One region of the Phytohabitans kaempferiae genome, then DNA from elsewhere that is predicted to be linked to it. Evidence: predicted binding sites of a transcription regulator. Region 1 holds the regulator's gene; each other region holds the start of a gene.
The links. The regulator HrcA, encoded in region 1, represses chaperone genes, less so after heat shock. The targets are predictions, from matches to a motif close to GGTTNGCACNCTCNNNNNGAGNGTGCNAACC.
Positions count from the first base shown of each region.

Region 2: groES (co-chaperone GroES) is a predicted target of HrcA. The motif match lies at 2,119-2,149, and genes of this name have one in related genera.
Region 3: groL (chaperonin GroEL) is a predicted target of HrcA. The motif match lies at 4,497-4,527, and genes of this name have one in related genera.

Region 1 is NZ_JBHLUH010000073.1:151,513-157,459, reverse strand. It holds gene ACFFIA_RS33875 (enoyl-CoA hydratase-related protein) at 1-766, opposite strand, end outside; gene hemW (radical SAM family heme chaperone HemW) at 785-1,984, shown strand; gene ACFFIA_RS33865 (DUF4870 domain-containing protein) at 2,266-2,889, opposite strand; gene hrcA (heat-inducible transcriptional repressor HrcA) at 3,141-4,163, shown strand; gene dnaJ (molecular chaperone DnaJ) at 4,201-5,334, shown strand; gene ACFFIA_RS33850 (16S rRNA (uracil(1498)-N(3))-methyltransferase) at 5,396-5,947, shown strand, end outside.
Region 2 is NZ_JBHLUH010000004.1:144,792-150,738, reverse strand. It holds gene ACFFIA_RS01780 (sugar ABC transporter substrate-binding protein) at 1-1, opposite strand, end outside; partial or broken gene ACFFIA_RS01775 (YbaK/EbsC family protein) at 264-563, opposite strand; gene ACFFIA_RS01770 (THUMP-like domain-containing protein) at 557-1,747, opposite strand; gene ACFFIA_RS01765 (DUF1918 domain-containing protein) at 1,796-1,984, opposite strand; gene groES (co-chaperone GroES) at 2,267-2,575, shown strand; gene groL (chaperonin GroEL) at 2,713-4,359, shown strand; gene ACFFIA_RS01750 (molybdopterin-dependent oxidoreductase) at 4,467-5,947, shown strand, end outside.
Region 3 is NZ_JBHLUH010000084.1:153,479-159,425, reverse strand. It holds gene ACFFIA_RS38770 (GNAT family N-acetyltransferase) at 1-50, shown strand, start outside; gene ACFFIA_RS38765 (sugar porter family MFS transporter) at 78-1,487, shown strand; gene ACFFIA_RS38760 (dihydrofolate reductase family protein) at 1,492-2,103, opposite strand; gene ACFFIA_RS38755 (hypothetical protein) at 2,310-2,624, shown strand; gene groL (chaperonin GroEL) at 2,725-4,347, opposite strand; gene ACFFIA_RS38745 (cold-shock protein) at 4,716-4,919, opposite strand; gene ACFFIA_RS38740 (serine hydrolase) at 5,189-5,947, shown strand, end outside.

The DNA of each region.
Region 1 (5,947 bases):
GCTCTTCACGTACGGTAGCGGTCGATCTCCGGTGCAGGATGCCTTTCGTACCGGCGAGCGCCTCCGGGCCGCCGAGCACCAGCGCGCCGCAGTAGGAGGCGACGGTGGCGTCCAGCGCCTCCGCCGGCGCGGCCGCGCTGACCAGGCCGATCTGCGCGGCCCGCCGTCCGTCGAACGTGTCCCCGGTCAGGAAGAGCTCGGCCGCTGCCCGCGGGGTGAGGCGGGGTAGCACGGTCGCCGAGATCACCGCGGGCACCACGCCCAGCCGTACCTCGGAGAAGGCGAAGGTGGCCTCCTCCGCGCAGATCGCGATGTCGGCGGCGGCCACCAGGCCGAGGCCACCGGCCCGCGCCGGTCCGCCAACGCGGGCCACCACCGGCTTGGGGCACTCCCAGATCGCCGCGAGTACGTCGCCGAGCATCCCCACCGGGATCCGCCCGCTCGCCGTGCCAGTTGGCGCTCGCTCCGCTCGCGCGGGCCCCGGCGGCCGGCTTGGTCCATCCTGGTGGTCGCCAGCCTCCGGGGCCGTAGCCTCGGCGGTCTCCTTGAGGTCGGCGCCGGAGCAGAAGACCGGCCCGGTGTGGGAGAGCACCACCACGCGTACCGACTCGTCGCCCTCGGCCGCCGCCAGCGCCTCCAGCAACTCGGTCATCAGGGGAGTGGAGAGGGCGTTGCGGTTGTGCGGGCTGTCCAGCGTGAGGGTCGCCACGCCCTGCCCGATCTCGACACGGACCAGCCTGTTGGATCGTTCGCTGCGCTCGCTCATGCGGGCAGACTAGAGGGCATGCCAGGACCGCTCCCAGAAGGCGAGGCCGTGCCCCGCGACGGCGCGTTGCCGCCCGGCACCAGGCTGGGCGGGCGCGGCTTCGGCGTCTACGTGCACGTGCCCTTCTGCGCCAGCCGGTGCGGCTACTGCGACTTCAACACGTACACGGCGACTGAGCTGGGCGGGGGCGCGAGCCGCGACGAGTACGCGGACACCGTGCTCGCCGAGCTGGCCCTGGCGGGCCGGATCGTGGCGCCGCCCCGGGTCGACACGGTCTTCGTCGGCGGCGGCACGCCCACGCTCCTCGACCCGGACGACCTCGCCCGCATCCTCGACGCCGTCGACCGCACCTGGGGGCTTGCCGCGGATGCCGAGGTCACCACCGAGGCCAACCCCGAGTCGGTCACGCCCGCCTCGCTCCAGCGCCTGCGCAAGGCCGGCTTCACCCGGGTCTCGCTGGGCATGCAGTCGGTCGCGCCGGGCGTACTCCAGGTGCTGGAGCGGCGCCACACCGCGGGCCGTGCGCCGGCCGCGGCGATCGACGCCCGCGAAGCCGGGTTCGACCACGTCAACCTCGACCTGATCTACGGCACGCCGGGCGAGACCGCAGACGACTTCGCCGCCTCGCTCGCGGCGGCGGTGGGGGCGGGCGTCGACCACGTGAGCGCGTACTCGCTGATCGTGGAGGACGGCACGCGGCTGGCCGCCCGGATGCGCCGAGGCGACCTGCCGTACCCCGATGACGATGTCGCCGCCGACCGCTACCTGGCCGCGGAGGCCGCCCTCGGCGCGGCCGGCCTCACCTGGTACGAGGTCTCCAACTGGGCGGCGGGCCCGGCTGCGCGGTGCCGGCACAACCTCCTCTACTGGACCGGCGGCGACTGGTGGGGCCTCGGGCCGGGGGCGCACAGCCACGTCGGCGGCGTGCGCTGGTGGAACGTCAAGCACCCCTCGGCGTACGCGTCCCGCCTGGCCGCCGGCGAGTCGCCCGGTCACGCGCGCGAGGTGCTGTCGGCGGACGAGCGGCACATGGAAGACGTGATGCTGCGGCTGCGGCTGGCATCCGGCCTGCCGCTCGCCGCGCTCGACGAAGCGGGCCGGGAGGCGGCCGCACGGGCGGCGGCGAGCAGGCTGCTGGAGATCCGCGCGGGGCACGCGGTGCTGACACTCCGTGGCCGGCTGCTCGCCGACGCGGTGGTGCGCGACCTGCTGACCTAAGAAGAACACGGCTGTATCGGTCGCTGGCCGTCGAACGGCGGCCAGCGAGGTTAGCGCGACCCTCAGTTCGCGCGAATCTGACGATTTTGCAACAGGCTCTGTGGGGTCACTTTTCGCCACGCACGGGCCGGGGCGTGGTCGTGAATCGCGGCGGGTGAGGCTGCGGGAGCAGCGGTATGGACCACGGCGGACGTCGCGGTAGCTCGAATCGTCCAAGGCCCTTGGTGACAGCGAAGACCCCGGAGACCAGGTGGTCTCCGGGGTCGTGGTCTCGCTGTCTGTTACTTGATCATCGAGATGCTCATCGGGTAGCTGTACAACTGCCCGTCGTTGGCCTTCACGCCGCCGATGATGCCGAAGACGATCGCGATGATCATGGCGATCGGGGCGAGGATGAAGCCGATCAGCGCGCAGACCAGGATCCAGCTGATCACCGTGATGATCGACCAGAGTAGCTGGAAGTTGAGCGCCGCGACCGCGTGCGCGCGTACGGTCGGCGACTGGTTGCCCTTCGCCAGGAGCGCGACGAGCGGGCCGACCCAGCCCAGCGTGCCGCCGCCGACGAACGCACCGGCCGCGCCGCCGAAGTGGGCGACCAGCGCCCAGGTCTTCTCGTCGTTGGTGGCGTAGCCGGCCGGCGCCGGGCCAGCCCCGTAATAGCCGCCGGGCGGGCCCTGCGGCGGATAGCCGGGCGGCGGGTAGGAACCACCGGGCGGGGGGTAGCCCCCCGGCGGCGGGTAGCCGGTGCCGCCCGAAAGTGGCGGTTCACTCGGTGGGGGTGCGTAACCGGGAGAGGGAGCCTCGCCCGGCATCGAGTAGGACGCTGGGGGTGTCGGCGGAGAGTGCGGGTCCGGTGGCGTGGCGCCCGGCTCGCTCTCTCCGGGAGGGCGAGGTGGTTCAGTCATGGGGGTCACGGTAGGGGTACGGCTCAAGCCGCGCCACACAACACTCTCAAGAAGTCCCGGATGAACCCATTTCGACCAGCATCGTCCTGTGGCAAGGCTCTCCGCGCGGGGCGATGACGCGCCGCGAGGTGGGGCGGAAAAAGGTTCATAGCGCCCAAAGAGATCATCGCGGTGGCCGGGGGATGCGACGTAGACTGGCACTCGCTACAGTCGAGTGCCAGTCCTCTCATCTGGTGCGGCAGGGGGTGACAGTGAGTCTCGATGACCGCAAGCTCGACGTGCTCCGTGCGATCGTCGAGGACTACGTCGCCACTCAGGAGCCGGTCGGCAGCAAGGCTCTGGTCGAGCGACACCAGTTGGGCGTCTCGCCCGCGACTGTGCGCAACGACATGGCCGTGCTGGAGGAGGAGGGCTACATCCGACAGCCGCACACCAGTGCCGGTCGGGTCCCCACCGACCGTGGCTACCGGCTCTTCGTCGACCGGCTCTCCCGGGTCAAGCCGCTGAGCCCGGCGGAGCGGCGGGCGATCGAGCGGTTCCTCGCCGGGGCGCTCGATCTCGACGATGTGGTGCATCGCACGGTGCGGTTGCTGGCTCAGCTGACCCGGCAGGTCGCCGTGGTGCAATACCCGAGCCTGACCCGCTCCTCGGTGCGCCATCTGGAGCTGGTGCCGATCTCCACCACACGGCTCATGCTCGTGATGATCGCCGACACCGGCCGGGTCGAGCAGCGGCTGGTCGAGCTGCCCGCGCCCGTGCAGGACGACGCCATCACCGACCTGCGTCGGATGGTCAACGAAAAGCTCGTGGGCAAGCGGCTGTCGGAGACGCCGCCGCTGGTCCAGGCGCTTGTCGAGGAGGTCGCGCCGGACGACCGCGCCACCATGGCCACCCTCGCCTCAGTGCTGCTGGAGGCGCTGGTCGAGCGGCACGACGAGCGGATCGCGCTCGCCGGCCGGGCCAACCTCACCCGGGGTGGGCTGCTCGACTTCCAGGGCTCGCTGCGCCCGATCCTCGAGGCCCTCGAGGAGGAGGTCATCCTGCTCAAGCTCCTCGGGGAGGCTGACGCGGACACCCTCCGGGTCCGCATCGGCGACGAAAATGAGATCGACAACCTGCGGTCCACCTCGGTTGTCAGCACTGGATACGGTCCAGGCGCCACAATCGTGGGTGGTCTCGGTGTCCTCGGGCCGACGAGGATGGATTACCCCGGCACCATCGCCACGGTGCGCGCCGTGGCACGCTACGTAGGCGATCTGTTGGGAAACAATTAGCCCGGGACAGCGCGAGAACATGAGGACACGGAACGCAGTGGCCAAGGACTACTACGGGATTCTCGGTGTGAGCCGAGAGGCATCCGACGATGAGATCAAGCGCGCCTACCGGAAGCTGGCCCGCCAGTACCACCCGGACGTCAACCCGGATCCGGATGCGCACGAGAAGTTCAAGGACATCAACGCCGCCTACGAGGTGCTTTCCGACGACCAGAAGCGGCAGATCGTCGACCTGGGCGGCGACCCTCTCGCGCCCGGCGGCGGTGGGCCTGGCGGTGCCCCCGGCGCGGGTCCGTTCGTCGGATTCCAGGACATCATGGACGCGTTCTTCGGCACGGCTGCCGGGGCGCGCGGGCCGCGTTCGCGTACACGGCCGGGGGCCGACGCGGTCCTGCGGCTGGAGCTCGACCTGACCGAGACCGCGTTCGGGGTCGAGGCGCCGATCACGGTCGACACCGCTGTGCTCTGCACCACATGTTCCGGTGCGGGCACCGCGGCGGGCACACACCTCGCCACCTGTGAGGCGTGCGGTGGGCGCGGCGAGGTGCAGTCGGTGCAGCGCACGTTCCTCGGCCAGGTCGTCTCGTCCCGCCCCTGCACGGTCTGCCAGGGCTACGGCACGGTGATCCCGCACCCCTGCGCCACGTGCGGCGGGGATGGCCGGGTCCGCACCCGCCGCTCACTGACCGTGAAGATCCCGGCCGGGGTCGAAGACGGCATGCGCATCCGCCTGGCCCAGCAGGGCGAGGTCGGCCCCGGTGGCGGCACGGCCGGCGACCTCTACGTGGAGATCCACGAGCGGCCGCACGACGTCTACTCCCGCAAGGGCGACGACCTGCACTGCCGGGTCACGGTCCCGATGACCGCCGCCGCCCTCGGCACGCGCCTGACGATCAAGACGCTCGACAGCGAGGAGCAGCTCGACGTCAAGCCCGGCACGCAGCCCGGCGCCACACTGCGGCTGCGCGCCCGCGGCGTGCCCCACCTGCGTGGCACCGGGCGGGGCGACCTCTTCGTCCACCTCGACGTGCGTACGCCGACGAAGCTCGACCCGGAGCAGGAGCGGATCCTGCGCGAGTTCGCCAAGACCCGGGGCGAGGAGGTCGCCGAGCTGACCAAGCAGGGCGGCTTCTTCTCGCGCATGCGAGACGCCTTCAACGGCCACGCGTGAGTGAGCGCGGCGCGCGGCGCTCACCCGCGACGGCGGTGAGCGAGCGATCAATGGCGGCGACGTGACGGTCCCGCTCTTCCTGGTCGCCGAGCTGCCGTCCGGGCCCACGTGCGTCCTCGACGGCCCGGAGGGGCACCACGCGGCCACCGTCCAGCGGTTGCGCGCCGGCGAGGAGCTGCTGCTCGCCGACGGGCGGGGCGGCACGGCCACCGCCGTGGTCACCGCCGCCGGCCGGGGCAGCCTCGACCTCCAGATCAAAAGCCGGGAGTACGTTGAGCCGCCCGACCCCCGCGTGGTGGTGATCCAGGGCATCGCCAAGGGGGAGCGGGGCGAGCTGGCAGTACAGGCGATGACCGAGGCCGGTGTCGACGAGATCGTGCCCTGGGCCGCCGCCCGCTCGGTGGTGCGGTGGCGCGGCGAGCGGGGCGACCGGGCCCGCGAGCGCTGGGTCGCCACCGCCCGCGAGGCCGCCAAGCAGGCCCGCCGCCCGTGGCTTCCGGTGGTGGCCCCCGCCGCCACGACCCGCGAGGCGGCCGCCCGCGCCACGCTGGTGCTGCACGAGGAGGCCAAGGAGCGGCTGACCTCGGTCGAGCTGCCGCCCGCCGGCGAGATC
Region 2 (5,947 bases), on a different contig from region 1:
TTGCATGGGCCCTTTCGTCCAAGTGTGGTTGTGGTGGGTGTGTCGCGCGGCGTGGCGCGGTGGGCGTCCTTGGGTACGTACTTTTGTTGTGCCCGGCAACGTATTTCGGCATCGAGCGGTAGCACAAGACCGCCGACGCCATGAGTTTGTTGGCGGCGATAACAATTCAGCAACGTGATCGTCATCTACCCGCTCGGGCCTCCATGCCCGAATCGATCATCGGGCGCTTTAGCCCCGCGCGGGCGCAAAGTGGACGGAAAGGATCAGGCGCGGACGGCGGCGAGGGTCGCCCCGGTCAGCCGCACCAGATCATGCGGTGACAGCTCCACCTGAATGCCCCTGCGACCTGCGGAAACGTAGATCGTTTCGTGCTCGGCGGCGGTCGCGTCGACCACCGTGGGGAGGCGCTTGCGCTGCCCGAGCGGGCTGATCCCGCCGCGCACGTACCCCGTGGTCCGCTCGGCCACTGTCCGGTCGGCGAGCATGGCCCGCTTGCCGCTGGCGGCCGCCGCGAGCGCCTTGAGGTCGCGGTGCCACAAAGCACCTGACGGCGGCCTCACGACGTATCTACGTCACCGCCGAGCGGCTGGCAGAGCAGGGCGGTCGGTGCACCGGCTACCCGGGTCAGCACCAGCGTCGCCGCCGAGGGGCCGGCCAGGCGCAGGTCGCGGCGGAGGCGTTCGGGCTCCAGTGCGGAGCCGCGCTTGAGGATCTCGAGCCGCCCCACGCCCCGATCGCGGAGGAGGGCACGCAACCGCTTCAAGGAGAAGGGCAGCACCTCGTCGACCTTCAGGCAGCGAGCGTACGGCGTGGGAGTGGGGGCGTCGGTGTAGACGTAGGCGATCTCGGGGTCGGCGAGGTGCCCCGCGACCGTGGCGGCGAACTCGGCGACCAGGTGCGCCCGGACCACCGCGCCGTCCGGGTCGTAGAGGTAAGGCCCCACCTCGCCCACCGGCGCCTTCGCCTGCCCGGTGCCGGTGAGGGTGTACTCGCCCGCCCCGAGCAACGTGGCCCGCCGGGGCACGTCGGCGAGCGGCCCGCACCAGAAGGCCGCCTCCACCACCTCGCCCCGTACGCTCACCCACTCCGCCTCCGCGCCAGGTGGGATGAGCCCGTGGTCGACGCCGGGCGCCAGCTTGAGCACGGTGCGCGGGACTCGCTCGGGCAGGGCGGCGACGAAGTCCCACGGTGGCGAGTACGCGGCCGGATCGAAGACCCGCCGCCCGGCCCGTCGGCGCGCGGGGTCGCAGAAGACCGCATCCACACCGGACAGATCGGCCGCTGTGGCGTCGCCGTGGGTCACCGTGATGTCGTCCAGCCCCAGCACCTGAGCGTTGGCGGCGGCAACGGCGGCGGTGCCCGGGTCGGCTTCCAGTGCGTACACCTTGATGCCGGAACGCGCGGCGGCGATCGCGTCCGCGCCGATGCCGCAACCGAGGTCGGCGAGGGTGCGCACGCCCGCGGCGCGCAACCGCGCGGCGCGGCGCCCGGCCACGACGGAGCGCGTCGCCTGCTCCAACCCCGCGCGGGTGAAGAACATCCGCGCGGCGTCCGCACCGAACTTCCCGGCCGCCCGCCGCCGCAGCTCGGCCTGGGTGAGCGCGGCCGCGGCGAGGTCGGCGGGCACGCCCGAGGAGCGGAGCGTGGCCGCCGCGGACAGCGGGTCGCCGCCGGCCAGCTCGGCCGCCGTGGCGAGGGCGTTCACCCCATCAGGGGTACGCAGCGCGGCGAGCTGCTCGGGATCCACCGACTGATTGTCGGCGCAGCCCGGCGGGCGCCCGCGGGCGGGCCGGGCTCAGCGCTGGCTGGGCTCGACCACGCTGTCTGGGCCGGGGAAGACCAGGCTCTCGTGGCCGTCCGGGAAGCGGACGAGGTAGGGCGGCTGCCCGTCGGCACCGCGGACTTCGACGATCTCGGCGATCCGGTCGCTGGCGCCGACCGTGTTGCTGTGTACGTGCAAGTGGTCACCGACTGTGGCCTGCATGGCATCGCCTCCGCGCGGAATGGGGCTGCGGGGTTCTTCCCAAAGACCATGCCCCAAACAGGGCGGTCGCGTCATCAGTTCGGGGCACGCTGGCACTCTCCTTGACGGAGTGCTAGCCACCGGCATAACCTGCGGGTTAGCACTCTCAATCTGAGGGTGCTAGCTCTCGGGCACGCCGGCACCCGCGACGACGGCATCGCCCGGTGGCATGAGGCAACAGTATGACCGCCGCCCGGAGAGATCCGGGTGGCTACCAGACCAGTACCCCAGGAGGGTATGCCCGTGACTACCGCGACCAAGGTTGCGATCAAGCCGCTCGAGGACCGGATTCTGGTCCAGGCGAATGAGGCTGAGACCACCACGGCGTCGGGCATCGTGATCCCCGACACCGCCAAGGAGAAGCCGCAGGAGGGCACTGTCCTCGCTGTCGGCCCGGGCCGCGTCGACGACAAGGGCAACCGGATCCCGGTTGACGTCAAGGTCGGCGACACGGTCATCTACTCGAAGTACGGTGGCACCGAGGTCAAGTACGCCGGTGAGGAGTACCTGGTGCTCTCCGCCCGCGACGTCCTCGCCGTCATCGAGAAGTGACTGACAGCTCTTCCGGCGCTGTTCGTCGCTTCGCGGGCCCGCGAAGCGACGAACAGCACATAGGGAAACTAGAAGGCTGATAATCGCCCCGGGCCGGCTCCATGCGGTCCGGGGCGTGCCGCTCTGGAGGGACATACATGGCGAAGATCCTGAGTTTCTCGGACGACGCCCGGCACCAGCTTGAGCACGGCGTCAACGCGCTGGCGGACGCGGTCAAGGTCACTCTCGGCCCGCGCGGGCGCAACGTCGTGCTGGACAAGAAGTTCGGCGCTCCGACGATCACCAACGACGGCGTGACGATCGCCAAGGAGATCGAGCTCGCCAACCCCTACGAAAACCTCGGCGCGCAGCTGGTCAAGGAGGTGGCGACGAAGACCAACGACGTCGCCGGCGACGGGACCACCACCGCGACCGTGCTCGCCCAGGCGATGGTCCGCGAGGGCCTGCGCAACGTCACCGCCGGCGCCAACCCGGCGGGCCTGAAGCGGGGCATCGACCTCGCGGCCGAGGCCGTGTCGAAGGCGCTGCTGGAGAAGGCGATCGAGGTCGCCGACAAGCAGTCCATCGCCCACGTCGCCACGATCTCGGCGCAGGACGCGACGATCGGTGACCTGATCGCCGAGGCGATGGAGAAGGTCGGCCGCGACGGTGTCATCACCGTCGAGGAGGGCTCCACCCTCGCCACCGAGCTTGAGGTCACCGAGGGTCTCCAGTTCGACAAGGGCTTCATCTCGCCGCACTTCGTGACCGACCCGGACGCGCAGGAGGCGGTGCTCGAAGACGCCTACGTCCTGATCACCACGCAGAAGATCTCGTCGGTCGAAGAGCTGCTGCCGCTGCTGGAGAAGGTGCTCCAGGCCAGCAAGCCGCTCCTGATCATCGCGGAAGACGTCGAGGGCCAGGCGCTGGCCACGCTCGTGGTCAACGCGATCCGCAAGACGTTCAAGGTCTGCGCGGTCAAGGCGCCCGGCTTCGGTGACCGGCGCAAGGCGATGCTCCAGGACATGGCCATCCTCACCGGTGGTGAGGTGGTCGCGCCCGAGCTCGGCTACAAGCTCGACTCGGTCGGCCTCGAGGTGCTGGGCCAGGCCCGGCGCATCGTCGTCGACAAGGACAACACCACGGTCATCGAGGGCGCCGGCAACGACGCCGAGGTCACCGACCGCATCTCGCAGATCCGCAAGGAGATCGAGGCTTCCGACTCCGACTGGGACCGGGAGAAGCTGGCCGAGCGGCTGGCCAAGCTCTCCGGCGGCATCGCGGTCATCAAGGCCGGTGGCGCCACCGAGGTCGAGCTCAAGGAGCGCAAGCACCGCATCGAGGACGCCATCTCGGCGACCAAGGCGGCGGTCGAGGAGGGCACCGTGCCGGGCGGCGGCGCCGCGCTGGCGCAGGTGGCCGAGCAGCTCGACGGCGGGCTGGGCCAGTCCGGCGACGAGGCGACCGGTGTGTCGATCGTCCGCAAGGCGCTCGACGAGCCGCTGCGCTGGATCGCGCAGAACGCCGGCCTCGACGGCTACGTCGTGGTGCAGAAGGTGCGCGGCAACGACTGGGGCCACGGCCTCGACGCGGCCCGGGGCGACTACGTCGACCTGGCGAAGGCCGGCATCATCGACCCGGTCAAGGTGACCCGCAACGCGGTGACCAACGCCGCGTCGATCGCCGGGCTCCTGCTCACCACGGAGAGCTTGATCGTGGAGAAGCCGGAGAAGGCCGAGCCGGCGCAGGCCGGTGGCCACGGCCACGGCCATGGGCACGGCCACCAGCACGGGCCGGGCTTCTAGCCGGTTCCGTGAAAGCGACGCGAAGGGGGCCCTCGGGCCCCCTTCGGTTGTCGTGGGGCTCGTACGACCGCACGCGCCACGGCTCGCGGCGGGGCAGACTTGGGGCCATGCGAAACGGCCTACGCGGCGCCCTGGCGGGGATCGCCGCCGCCGCGGTGGCCCTGGGGCTGGCGGAGTTCGTCGCGGTCTTCACCGGCGCCCGCTCGGCTCCGCTGGTGGCCGTCGGCGGGGTCGTCGTCGACCACGCACCGGAGCCGCTCAAGCAGTTCGCGATCGACGTCTTCGGCATCTACGACAAGGTCGCCCTCCTGGTCGGCACGCTGGTGCTGCTCGCCGCGTTCGCCGCGCTGATCGGCTGGCTGGCCGTCCGCAACATCTGGGCCGGCGTGGTCGGCATCGCGCTCTTCGGGATCATCGGCGTCGCCGCCGCGTTGACCCGGCCGGGCGCGGGCCCGTCAGCCGCGGTCCCGTCGCTGCTGGGCGCGGCGGTGGCCGGCGTGGTGCTGTGGCGCCTGGTCGCCCGCCGTCCGGCACCGGCGCCGGAGCCGGGCTCCGCGACGGGTCGGGACGATCGCCGGCGCTTCCTCACCACGGTGGCGGTCGTGGTCGGTGCCGCTGCCGCCGCCGGGCTCGGCGGGCGTTTTCTCGCCACCAGGCGCAGCGTCAACGAGGCCCGCAAGGCGGTGCGGCTGCCCGTGCCGGCCAGCCCGGCGCCGGCCGTGCCCGCCGGGTCGGATCTCGACATCAGGCGGCTCGCCTCGTACGTCACCCCGAACCGCACCTTCTACCGCATCGACACCGCGCTCGTACTCCCGCAGGTCGATCCGGCCTCGTGGACGCTGAAGATCCACGGCCGCGTGCGCAACCCCATCACGATCACCTTCGACGAGCTGCTCGCCCGGCCGATGGTCGAGCGGTACGTGACGCTCGCCTGCGTCTCCAACGAGGTGGGCGGCGACCTGGTCGGCAACGCGCGCTGGCTCGGCGTACCGGTGAAGGAGCTGCTCGACGAGGCCCAGCCGTTCGAGGGCGCCGACCAGGTGGTGGGGCGCTCGGCCGACGGCTGGACCTGCGGCACGCCCACCGCGCTGCTCCGCGACGGCCGCGACGCGCTGATCGCCGTCGGCATGAACGGCGAGCCGCTTCCCGTCAAGCACGGCTTCCCGGTGCGCATGGTGGTGCCGGGGCTGTACGGCTACGTGTCGGCGTGCAAGTGGATCGTGGAGCTGGAGCTGACCAGCTTCGCCGACTTCGACGCGTACTGGGTCCCGCGCGGCTGGGCCGCGCAGGCACCGATCAAGACGCAGTCGCGCATCGACACGCCCCGCTCGGGCGGCAAGCTCACCGCCGGCCCGGTGACCGTGGCGGGCGTGGCGTGGGCGCAGCACCGCGGCGTGGCGAAGGTCGAGGTACGCGTGGACGGCGGGCCTTGGCGGGAAGCCACTCTGGCCCGCTCGGTCTCGATCGACACGTGGGTCCAGTGGATGTGGCGGTGGGACGCGACGCCCGGCGAGCACCGCCTACAGGTACGCGCCACCGACGCCACCGGCGCGGTGCAGCCGGAGCAGAGGCGGCCGCCCACGCCCGA
Region 3 (5,947 bases), on a different contig from region 1:
TGGGCGCCCGGATCGAGCGCGTCTTCTTTCTTTACCGAAAGCAGCTATAAATCGGCTTGATCTGCGCAATATGGGTTATGGCGACGACCGCCCGTCCCGATACCGCTGGCAGCAGCTCCCACACCGGCGCCGTCCTGCTGGTGACCATCGCGGCCGCGCTCGGCGGCTTCCTCTTCGGCTACGACACCGCCATCATCAACGGCACCGTCGACGCGATCGAGGCCGAGTTCGGCATGTCCTCCGCGCTGCTCGGCTTCGTGGTCTCGTCAGCGCTGCTCGGCTGCGCGGTGGGCGCCTGGTTCGCCGGCCCCATCGCCGACCGCGTCGGCCGCGTACGGGTCATGCTCACCGCCGCCGTCATCTTCGGCGTGAGCGCGGTCGGCTCGGCGCTGGCGGTCGGCCCGATCAGCCTGACGCTGTGGCGCATCGCGGGCGGCCTCGCGATCGGCGCGGCGAGCGTGATCGCCCCCGCGTACATCGCCGAGATGGCCCCGGCCCACCTTCGGGGGCGGCTCGGCTCGCTCCAGCAGCTCGCGATCGTGACCGGCATCTTCGTGTCGCTGCTCGTCGACTACGTACTCGCGAACTCGGCCGGCGGCGCGAGCGGCGACGTGCCCTGGGGCGGTACGGCCTGGCGGTGGATGTTCGCCTCGGCGGCCGTGCCCGCGGTCGTGTACGGCGTGCTCGCCCTCCGGATCCCCGAGTCGCCCCGGTACCTGGTGAAGAAGCAGCACTTCGCGCAGGCCCGCGAGGTACTGCGGCGGTTTGTCGGCGGCGACGTCGAGCTGCGCCTCCGGGAGATCCGGCGCTCGCTGGCCGGCGGCGACCAGGCCGTGCACCTCTCCGACCTGCGCGGGCCCCGATTCGGGCTGCTGCCGATCGTGTGGGTCGGCATCCTGCTGTCGGTCTTCCAGCAGTTCGTCGGCATCAACGTGATCTTCTACTACTCCACCACGCTGTGGCAGGCGGTCGGCTTCTCCGAGGACGACGCGATGCTGACCAGCGTCATCACCTCGGTCACCAACATCCTCACCACGCTCGTCGCGATCGCCCTCATCGACAAGATCGGTCGCCGCCCGCTGCTCATCATCGGCGCGGCGGGCATGGTGGTGACGCTCGGCACGATGGCCATCTGCTTCAGCACCGCCACAGGCAGCGGCGACGACCTGAGCCTCGGATCGGTGGCCGGCCCGATCGCCCTGGTCGCCGCCAACCTCTACGTCGTCGCGTTCGGCATGAGCTGGGGCCCGGCGGTGTGGGTCCTGCTCGGCGAGATGTTCAACAACAAGATCCGAGCGACCGCGCTCGCCGTGGCCGCGGCGGCCCAGTGGATCGCCAACTGGCTGATCTCCACGTCGTTCCCGGCGCTCGCGGACGTCGGCCTCTTCCTCGCGTACGGCATCTACACCGCCTTCGCCGCCCTCGCGCTCCTCTTCGTGCTGCGCTCGGTACGCGAGACCAAGGGCCGCGAGCTGGAGGACATGTAGCGGCTCACTCAGCGGGCAGGTGCGCCTTCGCCTCGTCGTAGCCGCCCTCGGGCGCCTCGGCGGCGGGGCCGTAGACCAGGTACATCACGCCGGTGGTGAACGGCGTCGACGACAGGAGCGTGAGCGGGATCGAGGCGTCGCTCTCGTCGAAGAGGCGCGTCCCCTTGCGTACCGCGATCGGGTGCACCAGCAGGTGCAACTCGTCGAGCAGCCCCGCGGCGAGCAACTGGCGCACGATCGAGATCGAGCCGCTGATGCCGATCGTGCCCTCGCCCGGCTCGTTCTTCAGCGCGGTGACCGCCTCCGCCAGGTCGCCCCGCAACAGCTCCGAGTTGCGCCAGGTGAACTCCAGCGGCTGCCGCGAGACCACGATCTTCCGGGCGTCGCCCAGCTTCTTCGCGAAGGGCGCGTCCTCCGCACCGGCGGCCTCCCGCTCCGGCCAGGCACCGGCGAAGCTGTCGTACGTCACGCGCCCCAGCAACAGCGTGTCCGCCGCGCCGAGCTGCCCGTCGACGGCCGCGCCCATCTGTTCGTTGAAGTACGGGAAGTGCCACTGGTCCGGAGCCTCGACAACGCCGTCCAGCGAGATGAACAGGCCAGCGGTGATCTTCTTCATGACGCTTCTCCCACGTATCCGTCGAACGCTCGGTCTCGGATAAGACGGGGCGAGCCCGTTCAACTCATCGGTGACCCTACCGAGCCGCCCATCCCCCGCGCCGGAAGTCGCACTATAACCGGCAGGACGCACATCTGGATCGATACTCTCTTTTCACCGCGAGCTACCCGATCGACCCATAACGTTGCCCCTGGAAGGAGGAGATCATGGCCAAGGAAAAGCGACCTAAGGACGATCTCCAGACGATGGCGAAGTCCCGGATGGCTCAGATGCCGGCCGAGACGGCTGGGGGCAGGCTCGACGAGAGCCCCCCTCCAGGCGCGGCCCGACCCGACCGGTCGGACCGCCCGGAACGGCCCGACATGGCGGCCAGGCGGGACCTGAACCCACCACAGCACAACCAGCGCCAGTCGCAGCCTGGGCAGCCACGCGAGATGGGCAGTCCACCGCCGTCCAACGAGGACATGCCGCCGAAGCCGATGTCGCGGGCGGACAAGCAACGCAACCAGCCACGCCGCTGAACCGGTACGACCGTGCCGCAGCGACGAGCGCGCTGAACAGATAAAGAAAGGGGCGAGCCGGAGAACCCGGCTCGCCCCTCCTCGTTTGAGACGTGGACTGTCAGAAGTCCATGTCGCCGCCGCCGGGCGCACCCGCCGGGGCCTTGTCCTTCTCCGGCTTGTCCGCCACCACAGCCTCGGTGGTGAGGAACAGGGCCGCGATCGAAGCCGCGTTCTGCAGCGCTGAACGGGTCACCTTGGCCGGGTCGATGATGCCCGCCGACAGCAGGTCGACGTACTCACCGCTGGCCGCGTTGAGGCCGTGGTTGGTCTCCAGGTTGCGCACCCGCTCCACCACGACGCCACCCTCGAGGCCGGCGTTGACGGCGATCTGGCGCAGCGGCGCGTCCAGCGCGATCTTCACGATCTGGGCGCCGGTGGCCTCGTCGCCAGCCAGGTCGAGCTTGTCGAAGGCGGTCTTGCCGGCCTGGACCAGCGCGACGCCACCACCGGGGACGATGCCCTCCTCGACAGCGGCCTTGGCGTTGCGGACCGCGTCTTCGATGCGGTGCTTGCGCTCCTTGAGCTCGACCTCGGTGGCCGCGCCGACCTTGATCACCGCAACACCGCCGGCGAGCTTCGCCAGGCGCTCCTGCAGCTTCTCGCGGTCGTAGTCGGAGTCGCTCTTCTCGATCTCGGCGCGGATCTGGTTGACCCGACCCTGGATCTGGTCGGCGTCACCGGCACCGTCGACGATCGTGGTCTCGTCCTTGGTCACCACGACCTTGCGGGCGCGGCCCAGCAGGTCGAGCGAGGCGGCGTCGAGCTTGAGCCCGACCTCCTCGCTGATGACCTGGCCGCCGGTGAGGATGCCGATGTCGGTCAGCATCGCCTTGCGGCGGTCGCCGAAGCCGGGCGCCTTCACCGCGACGGACTTGAACGTGCCGCGCACCTTGTTGACGACCAGGGTGGCCAGAGCCTCGCCCTCGACGTCCTCGGCGATGATCGCGAGCGGCTTGCCCGACTGCATGACCTTCTCGAGGATCGGCAGCAGGTCCTTGACCGACGAGATCTTGCTGTTGACGATCAGGATGTAGGGGTCGTCGAGGACGGCCTCCATCCGCTCGGCGTCGGTCCAGAAGTAGGGCGAGATGTAGCCCTTGTCGAAGCGCATGCCCTCGGTGAGCTCAAGCTCAAGGCCGAAGGTGTTGCTCTCCTCGACGGTGATGACGCCTTCCTTGCCGACCTTGTCCATCGCCTCGGCGATGATCTCACCGACGGTGGCGTCACCGGCGGAGATGGAGGCGGTGGAAGCGATCTGCTCCTTGGTCTCGACGTCCTTGGCGATCTTCGCCAGCTCCTCCGCGACGTTGGCGACAGCCGCCTCGATGCCCCGCTTGAGGGCCATCGGGTTGGCGCCGGCCGCCACGTTGCGCAGGCCCTCGCGAACCAGCGCCTGGGCCAGGACGGTCGCCGTCGTCGTGCCGTCGCCGGCCACGTCGTCGGTCTTCTTGGCGACCTCCTTGACCAGCTCCGCGCCGATCTTCTCGTACGGGTCCTCGAGCTCGATCTCCTTGGCGATGCTCACACCATCGTTGGTGATGGTGGGCGCGCCCCACTTCTTCTCGAGCACGACGTTGCGGCCCTTCGGGCCGAGCGTCACCTTTACGGCGTCGGCGAGGGTGTTCATGCCCCGCTCAAGGCCGCGGCGCGCCTCCTCGTCGAACGCGATAATCTTGGCCATACGGCGTTGTCCTCCAGCTGGACATCCACAGCACTCCGAGCCATCAGCTCGAAGCGACCTTCCGTCCGGCCGGGCCGGATAGCCCGCGACGACCGGCCCGTGCCGCGCCACCGTTACGGTGCTCACGACCGTGGCCCCACCGCCCCGACCATTGGCACTCACATGCCGCGAGTGCCAATCACTTGTTTAGCACTCTCCCCTAGCGAGTGCAAGCGCGTCCGGTGAACGCGGAGTGGCTGCCACGTGCATGTCGCCCGCGCGGCGGGAAGCCGAGGGCTGCCTCGTGTGAGGTGGGCACGCCCTGGTGCTGGAGAAAGCTGGAGGCGGGGCCGGATACCGGTGCCCCGCCTCTACGGTTCGCTGAAGGATCAGGCGATGAGCCGGACCTTCTCGGCCTGCGGCCCCTTCTGGCCCTGAGCGATCTCGAACTCCACGCGCTGACCGTCATCGAGCGCCTTGTAGCCGTCCATCTCGATCGCCGAGAAGTGGACGAAGACGTCCTGACCGCCATCGACCGCGATGAAGCCGTAGCCCTTTTCGCTGTTGAACCACTTGACGGTGCCCTGTGCCACGGTGCACTTCCCTCACTTCGATGGTGCTGGGTTCGACAACCCCCGGCCAAACTGTTTGCTGGCCGGGGCCGCCGATCCGTGGTCCGGGGTGGTCCGTCGAACACAGCGGCCGAAATCGCACGCTACACGAGGACCCCCGCCCGCGCACTACCCCAAACCGGACACGGGGGTCGGGACCAGGCATCCTGCCGCCCCCACCAGCGCCCCTGCCTCGTTGAACCGGCGTGGTTTCGAACCGACGACACGCGCCCGGCAGGCATCGAGCGCGGTTGAGCCAGCGGTGGCTCGCGGCGGGGTACGCGACGGCCGCGCTGACCGCCGTCGCACTGCTCGCCACCGTGAGTACCAGCCAGGGCGCGATCCCCCGCTGGGTCGCCGGTGAGGTGCCGGCGTCACCGATCCCGGCGCCGAAGCCACCGCCGGTCGTCCACATCGACCACAGCGGCTTTCTCTCCTGGGCACTGCTGGACCGCCGCACCGGACGGATCAGCGGCTCGGCCAACCTGGGCGCCCCCAGCGACACCATGTCGATGGTGAAGGCGTGGATCGCGGCGGACTACCTACGCCGGCTGGGGAGCGAGGAGCTTGGCGAGACCCGCCGGCGCCAGCTCACCATCATGATCCGGGACAGCGACAACGCGGCCGCGCAGGCGCTGTTCGAGGCGGTCGGCCGCCGCGCCTCCATCGAGCGGCTGATCGAGATCTGCGGGCTCACCGAGAGCAGCGCGTACGGCAACTGGTGGAGCAAGACGTCCGTCACCGCCCGGGACACCGTACGGCTGGGCGCCTGCATCGCCGACGGGCGCGCGGCGGGACCAAAGTGGACGGCCTGGCTGCTGGACGAGATGCGCCAGGTACGCGGCGCGGGCGACTTCGGCGTACGCCTGTCGCTCCCCCAGCCCGAGGCCGTGGCGATCAAGAACGGCTGGCTCCTGCGCGACGAGGACAGGCTGTGGCACATCAGCTGCCTCGCGATCAGCCGCGAGTGGGTACTCGGCGTGCTCGCCCGCTACCCCGGCGAGCTGGGC